2 regions of the Mesorhizobium sp. M0618 genome follow, and region 1 is predicted to be linked to the other one. Evidence: riboswitches for the same ligand, from Rfam matches in the RefSeq annotation. Region 1 holds a riboswitch; the other holds the start of a gene.
What was found. Region 1 has a riboswitch for cobalamin ahead of bluB (5,6-dimethylbenzimidazole synthase). Riboswitches for the same ligand answer to the same signal wherever they lie in the genome.
Positions count from the first base shown of each region.

Region 1 (5,072 bases):
GTGCATGCTCGACTGCCCTTGTGATCGCACGATCCGCGCGCTTGCCGAGATAGGACGTCAGTTTCTTGCCGAAATCGCGCAGGCCGATATAGGCCTTGCCGGAGGCCAGCCGCGCCAGATAGGCGCTCATCGCGCCGGTCGGCGGCGCGATCGACATGTCGTTGTCGTTGAGAATGACGATCAGCCGTGCATCGAGCGCGCCGGCATTGTTCATCGCCTCATAGGCCATGCCGGCAGACATGGCGCCGTCGCCGATGACGGCAATGACGTTGTTGCGGCCGCCGGAGAGATCGCGGGCGGCGGCCATGCCGAGGCCGGCCGATATCGACGTCGAGGAGTGGGCGGCGCCAAAGGGATCGTACTCGCTCTCGGCGCGGCGGGTGAAGCCGGACAGACCGCTTTCCTGGCGCAGCGTGCGGATACGGTCGCGGCGGCCGGTCAGGATCTTGTGCGGATAGGCCTGGTGGCCGACATCCCAGATCAGCCGGTCGTCGGGGGTGTTGAAGACATAGTGCAGCGCCACTGTCAGCTCGACCACGCCAAGCCCTGCGCCCAGATGACCACCCGTGCGGGACACGGCGTCGACCAGCTCGGCGCGAAGCTCGGACGCCAATTGCGGCAGTTCACTTTCGGCAAGCGTGCGCAGGTCGGCCGGGATGCGGACCTTGTCGAGAAGCGGCGTATGCGGCGTTGCGTTCACGGTGCTCGGGCTTTCGGTTGATGGGCGAATAGGCCGCCGGCCGGCGAAAGTAAATGTGTGTCAGTGACGCGGATCAGGCCCTAGTCTTTTGTCTATGCATTTCGTTCTGCCACTTTTGGGTGACAGGGCATCAGCTTTCCGGCAGCGGAATAAACTCTTCCTCGTCTCCGGGAACGATGTCGAAGCGGCCCGTCTTCCATTCCTCTTTCGCCTGTTCGATGCGCTCCTTGGACGACGAGACGAAATTCCACCAGATGTAACGCTTCGAACCAAGAGAGGCGCCGCCGAACAGCATGAAATGCGCCCCGGTCTGCGACGACACGACGATCTCGTCACCGGGACGGAACACCAGCAGCCGTTCGGCTGGGAATACATCACCCGAAATTGAGACCTCGCCTTCCAGCGTATAGATGGCGCGTTCTTCCGCATCAGCAGGGATTTTCACGCTGGCGCCGGGCGCCAGGCGCAGGTCGGCGTAGAGCGTCTCCGTGTCGGCCCTGACCGGGGACCGCAGTCCCTGGAAATCGCCGATGATGAGGCGCCCGTTGACGCCTTCGGCTTCGATCTCGGGAAGCCGAAGCGCTGCGGTATTCTCGAAAACCGGAGCCACCTCTTCCTTGTCGTCCGGCAGAGCCAGCCATGTCTGCAGGCCGGATACCGACATCGACGCGCCACGCAGTTCCTCCGGCGTACGCTCCGAATGGACGATGCCGCGGCCGGCGGTCATCAAATTCACGTCGCCGGGCTGAATGACCATTTCGGTGCCGAGTGAATCGCGGTGCCGGATCTTGCCGTCGAACAGATAGGTGACCGTCGACAGGCCGATATGCGGATGCGGACGGACATCCAGTGCCTGACCGGCGCGCAGGATCGCGGGACCCATGCGGTCGAAGAAGATGAACGGCCCCACCAGCCGCCTTTTTGCCGTCGGCAGGGCACGGCGCACCTGAAAACCACCGATGTCCTTGGCGTTCGGGATGACCATCAATTCGATCTGATCGCTGGCGAAGGCATCGCCTGCCTCAGGGTCTTTCCCGGGGAAGAAGCTCATGGACTCTCCTTGTCGGTGGTCGAAGGCCGCCTGGCCGCATCAGGCAAAGCGGATCGCCGCCTTTGCCCGCAGCTTGGCCGCCACCTCTTCGCGATTGCGCGGATGCTGGTGGGTTTCGAGCGATTCGAGCAGCTCGTGCGCCGAGGCGGCGATGGCTTCGACGGCATGGTCGAAGGCGTGCTGGTTCTGCTTCGAGGGTCGCGTGGTTCCGCTCAGCTTGCGGACGAACTGAAGAGCCGCGTCGCGCACCTCGTCATGGGTTGCCGGCGGATCAAAATTGAACAGGGTCTTGATGTTTCTGCACATCGCTTCCGGATCTCCTCTTGTCCTTGAGCTGTTTCAAGCGGAACGAGTTATATCCTCGATCATGATCATGTCCAAAAACCGGTGAGGCGAGGCCATCGTTCGGACCGGGCCTCAATCCGCGTCGAGTGGCTCCGTTCCGACCGGCTTGCCGTCGCGCGACAGCCTGATCTTCTCGACCTTGTCCTCGGCGGCCTTCAGCAGCCGGTCGCAATGCGCCTTCAGCGCCTCGCCACGTTCATAGATCCTGATCGACTGGTCGAGCGGCACGTCGCCACGCTCCAGATCATCGACGATCTTCTCCAGCGCATCGAGTGCCTGCTCGAAGCTCATCGCCTTGACGTCTTCGTTGGTCTCATCGGCCATCATTCATCCTTTCATCAGTCGCCCGACATGGGCGGCGACCGAAAATGCCAATCCCTGCAGATCGTAGCCGCCCTCGAGCAGGCTGACGAGCCGGTTGCCGCTGTGGCGTGCCGCGCGCTGCATCAGCTGGCCGGTCGCCCAGTCGAAATCATCCTCGGTCAGATTGATCTCGGCCAGCGGATCGCGGTGGTGCGCGTCGAACCCCGCCGAAATGATAATCAGGTCGGGCGCGAAATTGTCGAGCGCGGGCAGGACGCGCGACAGGAAGGCATCGCGAAACACTTCGCTGCCGGTCTGCGGCGCCAGCGGTGCGTTGACGATGTTGCCGGCGCCCGTTTCGGTCTTCGCTCCGGTGCCGGGATAAAGCGGCATCTGGTGTGTCGAGCAATAGAGCACCGACGGATCGTCCCAGAAAATATCCTGCGTGCCATTGCCGTGATGCACGTCCCAGTCGACGACGGCAACGCGCTCGACACCGTGTTTCTTCTGCGCATAACGCGCCGCGATCGCCGCCGTGTTGAACAGGCAAAAGCCCATCGCCGTGGTCTTTTCGGCATGATGGCCGGGCGGCCGGGCGGCGACGAAGACGTTGTCGGCGCGGCCCGAAAAGACATCATCGACGGCGGCGTTGGCGGCGCCGATCGCGGTGATCGCCGCTTGCCAGCTCTTCGGGCTGGCAGTGGTGTCGGCATCGATGCGGGCAATCCCCTCGTCGGGGATGGCGGCGCGCACGCGGGCGACGAAATCGGCGGGATGCGCGTAGAGGATGGTGGCCTCGTCGCCTTCCGGCGCCTGAATACGATCGAGCCCGGCAAAGGCTTCGTCGTCGAGCACGCGCTCGATGGCGCGTAAGCGGTCGGGCCGCTCGGGATGTCCGGGCGGCGTGAGATGCTCGAGGAAGATCGGATGGGTGTAGAGACGGGTGGTCATTGTCCTAATCTAGTGACCCGGATCGACAAAGGCCATGCACGGGCGGCCGATGACTGGGGAAAATCGCGACTGCGTCCATTCGCGTCGCCGCAGGCATTGGCCCCGCGGGCGCTTCGGCGTAAGGTCCCTGGTACTGCCTGGTGCCCGCCGCAAGCGGGAGAATCGGGAACACGGTTGAATTCCGTGGCGTGCCCAACGCTGTGAGGGGGACCGCGCCGGTAAATGCCACTGTCGATGACGGGAAGGCACCGGACGCGGGTTGATCCCGAGCCAGAAGACCGGCCTGGCAGGCATTGTCATCCGCGTGGTCAGGCGGATGGCATCAGAGCGACGTGCGTCTACTTGGACGCACAAAGTACGCTCTGTCAGTTTTGAATCTGCAATCGCAAGGGGACAAGCGATGCCGGAACACATGACCGCTGCCATTGACGATGGATTTGACCAGAATGCGCGCGATGCGGTCTACCGCGCCATGTTCACGCGGCGTGACGTGCGCAGCCATTTCCTGCCCACCGCGATCGATGACGACGTGCTGGCACGGCTGCTGCTTGCCGCCCATCACGCGCCATCGGTCGGCTTCATGCAGCCATGGAATTTCATTGTCATTCGCGATGTCAAACGACGGGCGGAGGTGCGCGACCTGTTCCTGGCCGCGCGAGAACAGGAACTGCCGGCGATCGAGGCGGAAAAACAGGCGCTGTACCGCAAGCTCAAGCTGGAAGGCATCTGCGAGAGCGCGCTCAACATCTGCATCACCTGCGACCGGCAGCGCTCGAAGGGTTCGCCGCTGGGACGCTGGCACAATCCGGAGATGGATCTCTACAGCACCGTCTGCGCGGTGCAGAATTTCTGGCTGGCCGCGCGTGCCGAGGGCGTTGGCGTCGGCTGGGTGAGCATCATCGAGGCTGAGGCGCTGAAGCGGCTGTTGGCCATTCCGGATCACGTAACGCCGGTCGCCTATCTCTGCGTCGGCCGTGTTTCCGAGTTCGCTCCCAAACCGGACCTTGAAACGCATGGCTGGGGACGGCGGCTGCCGCTGCCGGAGCTGATCATGAGCGAGACCTTTTCCGGGCAAGGCGAGACACAGCTCAAATCCACCGTGGCGCGCCTCAACACCGTTCCTGCCTCACCAGACACCATCCGCCCAGCCGATCAGGGTGTGGCGCCGGCCGTAGCCCAGCGCGAACCGCCGAAGGAGGCCAGCGCCTTGTCCTTGAGCTCCCTGAACTTCGACGATGCCTCGGCCAGCCGGGCGTCCCAGGCCGGATCGGGCACCTGGCCCGCGATGGTCTTGAAATAGACCTGCATCAGGCAGGCGATGGCGAAAGGCTCGATGAACGCCGCCTTGAATGCCCAGGCGAAGACGATGGCGAGCACAAAAGCCCAGCCGGCGAGCTGGCCAGGCATCAGGAACAGAATCGCACCGGCAGGTGCCAGCATCATCAGAAAGATGATGAACGACATGCCCCACATGATGACCGCCAGCCAGACGGCGTTCTTGACCATGACCTTGCCGTTCTGAGCATAGAGCACTACGCCTTGGCGCGCCGTCTCGAAGGGCGAGGCTGAATTGATGCGGATGTTGTAGCCGAGGATGATCTCGTCGACATAGGTCAGCGACAGGCGGATCACCGTGTTGATGAAGGAGACCAGGCCGCTCAGGCCTGGTATCGGCAGGAAGGCGGCGATACCGCCGAGCAGGCCGGTGATGGCACGGATGGC
Region 1 is NZ_JAMYQH010000018.1:13,832-18,903, reverse strand. It holds gene dxs (1-deoxy-D-xylulose-5-phosphate synthase) at 1-700, opposite strand, end outside; gene NKJ04_RS19490 (pirin family protein) at 831-1,751, opposite strand; gene NKJ04_RS19485 (DUF2277 domain-containing protein) at 1,791-2,057, opposite strand; gene NKJ04_RS19480 (exodeoxyribonuclease VII small subunit) at 2,169-2,420, opposite strand; gene NKJ04_RS19475 (histone deacetylase family protein) at 2,424-3,350, opposite strand; cobalamin riboswitch at 3,472-3,651, shown strand; partial or broken gene bluB (5,6-dimethylbenzimidazole synthase) at 3,667-4,380, shown strand; gene NKJ04_RS19465 (hypothetical protein) at 4,503-5,072, opposite strand, start outside.

Region 2 (5,072 bases), on a different contig from region 1:
CGGCGACGAGAAAGGTCATCCTTCGCATCCGCGCCACCGGCACGCCCAGGCTTTCGGCGGCGTTTTCGCCGGCCAGGAAGGCATCGAGCCTGCGATGGTTCCACAGCGCGTAAGCCAGAATGGTGCCTGCTCCCAGCGCGCCCAGCCAGATATTATCCCAGCGCGCCAGGCCAAGGCCCCCATGGTCCAGAACAGCACGGAGTGGGCGGCGCGCTGATCGCCGGCAAAGACAAGATAGTTGGTCAAGGCGGTGAACATGAAGGACACGGCAAGGCCGGCAAGGATCAGCCGCTCCGGGCCTTGCCCCCTCACCCGCGCAACCAGCAGCAGCACGACGCCGGCAGCCAATATGCCGCCGGTGAAGGCCGCGACCGGCAATGTCCAGATGCCGAAACTGTCGCCGAAGACGGTGATAACGGAAACCGCACCCGCGGCGGCGCCCGACGACAGGCCGAACAGGAACGGATCGGCGAGGTCGTTGCGGGTCACCGTCTGCAGCAGCGCACCGACGACGCCGAGGCCGGCGCCGACGCAGATGGCCAGGATCGTGCGCGGCAGCCGCAGGTCGACGACGATCTTGCCGACCGGTCCTGCCACGTCGTGCCCGCTGAAGCCGATTGCACGGCCAAGCGCGGCAACAACATCGGTCAACGGGATCAGTGTCGAACCATAGGCGATCGACAGCAGAGCGAGAGCGGCGATCGCCGCCGCTCCCACCAGCATGGCCAGTGCAAATGCCGGATGGCGCAAGCCTGGAAATGCGTCGCGTCTGTCAGGACGCGTGCGACGCACTTCCAGGATCTTTTGTTCATGCATGTCGTTGCCCCAAAACCGCTGCGCACTTTTGGGCGACAGGCATCAAAACGCTTCCGGATGCATGGCCTTGGCGATCTTGTCGATGGCTTCGATGTTGGCCGGTCCCGGCGTCAGTTCGGCATAGCGCAGGGCGACGAAGCGCTCGTTCTTGACCGCGTCCGTCTCCTTCATGGCCGGATGCGCCTTCAGGAAATCGAGCAGTTTCCTGTAGCCACCGCCATCCTGGTAATCGAGCAGGATGAGGAATTGCGGATTGCGCGACGCCACCGTTTCCCAGTCCGTATTGCCCCAACTGGTGTCCATGTCGGCTATGATGTTGTCGCCGCCGGCGGCTGATATCATGGCGCTGGGGATGGCGAATTTGCCTGCGGTGAACGGCTTGTCCTCGCCGGAATCATAGAGGAAGACCCGCGTTCCCTTGGCGTCGCCGACCTTGGCGGTGATGTCGGCGAGCCGCGTCTTCCAGCCGGAGACAAGCTTCTCAGCTTCGGCCTCCTTGCCGAAGATCTTGCCCAGCTTTTCGACGTCGCCATAGAGCAGGTCCATCGAGGCGGCGGGGCGGCTCTTGTCGAGATGGACGCAGCTTTCCGTCAGCACCAGCGTCTTGATGCCGTGCGGGGCAAGCGTATCGGGTGTCACCTCGCCGCCCGGCTTCATGCCATAATACCAGCCGGCGAAGAAGAAATCCGGCTCGACCGCGACGAGGTTTTCGAGCGTGGGGTATTTCGGCGCCAGTTCCGGGATCGAGCCCTGCTCGGCCTTGAATTCGGGACCGACCTTGTACCATCCGGAGATGCCGGTCAGGCCGACGATCGCCGGCTGCAGTTTCAGCGCGAAGGCCATCTCGGCCATGTTGAGATCCTGAATGACGGCACGCTTCGGCGGCGCGTCGAAGGTCAGCGGCTTGCCGCAGCTGTCGACGGTCACCGGGAAGGCCAGGGCTGTCGAGGCCAGCAGCGAGAAGGCAAGCGAAAAAGCGAGGCGTTTCAAGGGTTTTCTCCTGTGGACGGGATTGATCGATATGTGACGGCTTCAATCAGAATGGCGGCGCGGCACGGTTCGGCATCTCGAACACCGTCAGTTCGCGGTCTTCGGTCGGATGGCGCAGACGCAGCACATCGATGCCGAAAATCTCGCGAATCAGCTTTTGGGTCAGCGCTTCGCGCGGTGCGGCGAGCGCTTGCAGACGGGCATGGTTCATCACCGCCACCCTGGTGGCGAACGGTGCCACCAGCGCCAGATCGTGCAGCACCGCGATCACCGTCATCTCGAAGCCTGCGACGAGGTCGAGCAGTTCGCCGCGGGCGCGCGGGTCGAGATGGTTGGTCGGCTCGTCGAGAAACAGGATCTTTGGCTGCTGGGCGATGGCGCGGGCCAGTTGGGCGCGCTGGCGCTCGCCGCCCGACAGCGAGCCGATGGTGCGGCCAAGCAGCGGCAGCAGGCCGGTCCGGCGCAGCGCATCGACGACAATGTCACGCTCCTCGCTCCTGCGCCGTAGCCGAGCGTGCGGGACCCGGCCCAGCTCGACATAGTCGATCACCGCCAGCCGCGGATCGGGCTGGTCGGTCTGGCCGACAACGGCGATATGCAGCGCCCGCTCGGCGGCGGAAATCCCGTCCAGCCGGCGCCCGCCGAGGTTCACCTCGCCGGAACTCGGCCGCAGCATGCCCGACAGCATGCGCAGCAGCGTCGTCTTGCCCGCGCCGTTGGGACCGATGATGGCAAGGCGATCGCCAGCGGCCACCGAGAAGCTGACCGCCTGGACCAGATCCCGGCCATTCGCCATGGCGCAGAGGTCATGTGCTTCGAGAAGCGCTACGGTCATCGGCTGCCCGCCAGATTGCCGGGATGGCAAAGCGTGCACACGATGATGCGATGATCGATAGAGCCGTCCAACTTTCCGTCACTTTCCAAAACTGGCGACGGAAGGAAGCTGGCGAAGCGGCCGACAAGACCGGGATTCGCGTTTCCTCCCGGCACACCCCGTCCGGTCAACTCAGTGATGGCAGGTCTCCTGGCTCGCGGGTCGTTGCGCCATCCTGCCTTCCCAGCCTTGCCGGCCAGTGGCATTCACGGATTTTGCTCGCCGCTTACAGTTGCGGGGGCAGCCACGGCCTCGACCCCTGGGGATCTCACCGTGTTCCCTTTTCACCCCTCGCCTTTCGACTCGGGGACCATCACCGCTTCAGCGTAGATTTCCCCCAATCGCTTCGCAATGGATTTCTCGGACGGAGTGGTGGGCCGGCTAGGGAAAACATGCATTTCACGCTTTCGATATGTAATAACATTACGCTTTAGAGGATGCCGCCTGGCGCTGTCAAGCGAAGCCTGCCGAATTTGGCTCGTCGGCGGCAAGGGGCGCTCGACCGCTGTGCCATATCGGTGTGCGACTGTGACGGGATCGGTTCGATTGCGCGGGATGCGCAATTTCGATCAAACTGGCCGCGCCAGGAAACGGCAGGATGATCTGGCCAATGCGAGGAGCAAAATGAACCCGACCGAGAAAGCGCTGTGGTTCGTCGAAAGTCATCTGCCGGAGGCGATCTCGCTTGACGATGTCGCGCAAAGCAGCGGCGTGTCGCGTTTTCATGTGACGCGGGCTTTCGGCGCTGCCACGGGCCGCTCGGTGATGGGCTACATGCGCTCACGCCGGCTCACCGAGGCGGCGCGCAAGCTGGCCGGCGGGGCGCCCGACATTCTCTCCGTCGCGCTCGACGCCGGCTACAACTCGCATGAGGCGTTCACCCGTGCCTTCCGCGATCAGTTCGGCACCACGCCGGAACTGGTGCGCGCGCAAGGCACACTCGACAAGCTCGACCTCGTGGAGCCGATCCTGATGGACCAGTCCTTCCTCACCAATCTCGAACCACCGCGTTTCGAGACCAGCCGGCCGTTCCTGATCGCCGGCCTCGGCGAACGCTACAGCTGCGAAACCAGCGCCGCCATCCCGATGCAATGGCAGCGCTTCGGCCCCTATATCGGCAACATTCCGGGCGAGGCCGGCGATGTCGCCTATGGCGTCTGCGTCAACGGCGACGATGCCGGCAATTTCGACTACATCGCCGGCGTCGAAGTGTCTGATTTTTCCGACCTGCCCAAGGAATTCAGCCGGGTGCGGGTGCCGGCGCAGAAATATGCGGTCTTTGCCCACCGCGAACACATCTCGACCATTCGCCGGACGGTCAACACGATCTGGAACAAATGGCTGCCGGCTTCCGGCCACGAGATATCGGATGCGCCGGAATTCGAACGCTACGGCCCTGAGTTCGATCCACGCAGCGGCAATGGCGGGCTGGAGATCTGGATACCGGTGAGGGCGTAGTCGGTCAGGCCATCGGCAGCGCCGGCCAGCGATCGACTATCCCGCCGCCGGAAAACACAGCGATCGACCCGAACTGCTGCAGCACGGCTTCGCTCTGCGTCGGGCGCAGGAAGGCGTAGTCGCCGGGCTTTGCGGTCGCGTCGGCGGGCAAGCCCATGAATTGCTGGTTGGAGGACAGGCCGAGCAGCCCGTTCGCCTTCATGCCTTCGGGGAAGACCGGCTCGGCCATCCACTTGCCGCCATAGAGATAGCAGCCCTTGCGCGGGAAGCGGCCGAGCGCCTGCAGCAGGCGGGTGACGGCCGGCGGGCCAGGCAGCATCGGCTCGACCATTTTCAGGATCGGCGTGGCGATGAAGGCCGCCGGCTGGAAGCCGTCGAGGCCTGGCGTATCGAAATCACTGGGCAGCACAAAGGCCGAGCCCATCGAAACCTCGTTGGCCATGCCGCCATGATGAAGCAGTGCGGTCTTGCTGCCGCCGATGTTCAGGATACGGCGCTGGTCGGCGCCGAGACAGGCGACGAACGCCGAGGCCTGCGCCGACGCCTTGGCCAATGCCTTTGCCGGTCCGCCGAAAAGGCCGGGAATGAGCGGCGCATGCGCCTCGTAGGCCATGACGCCTTCGCAATGCAGCCGGGCCGGCAACGCGCTCAACGCCTTCGACAAGGCCTCAGGATTGGCGAACCCGCCGCGATGCAGCCCGACATCGATCTCGAAAGCGATGCGCAGGCCGATGCCGAGTTCGCCAGCGAGGGCGCCATATTCCGCCAGTCTCTCCTCGCTGTCGATCAGCCAGCAGACACGCGACCAGTCAACATTACCCTTCACCAGCGCAGCCCTTGCCGCATCGACAGGCATCGGCTTGCCATACAGCAGATCGGCATCCGGAAACGCCTTCAGCACCGCCTCGCTGATCGGCGGATGGAAGGTCATGAC
Region 2 is NZ_JAMYQH010000044.1:34,134-39,205, forward strand. It holds partial or broken gene NKJ04_RS31005 (FecCD family ABC transporter permease) at 1-723, opposite strand, end outside; gene NKJ04_RS31010 (ABC transporter substrate-binding protein) at 859-1,806, opposite strand; gene NKJ04_RS31015 (ABC transporter ATP-binding protein) at 1,853-2,641, opposite strand; cobalamin riboswitch at 2,804-3,010, opposite strand; gene NKJ04_RS31020 (AraC family transcriptional regulator) at 3,305-4,138, shown strand; gene NKJ04_RS31025 (DSD1 family PLP-dependent enzyme) at 4,143-5,072, opposite strand, start outside.
Region 2: linked by a shared signal. The riboswitch ahead of NKJ04_RS31015 (ABC transporter ATP-binding protein) and the one ahead of bluB (5,6-dimethylbenzimidazole synthase) in region 1 are both predicted to bind cobalamin.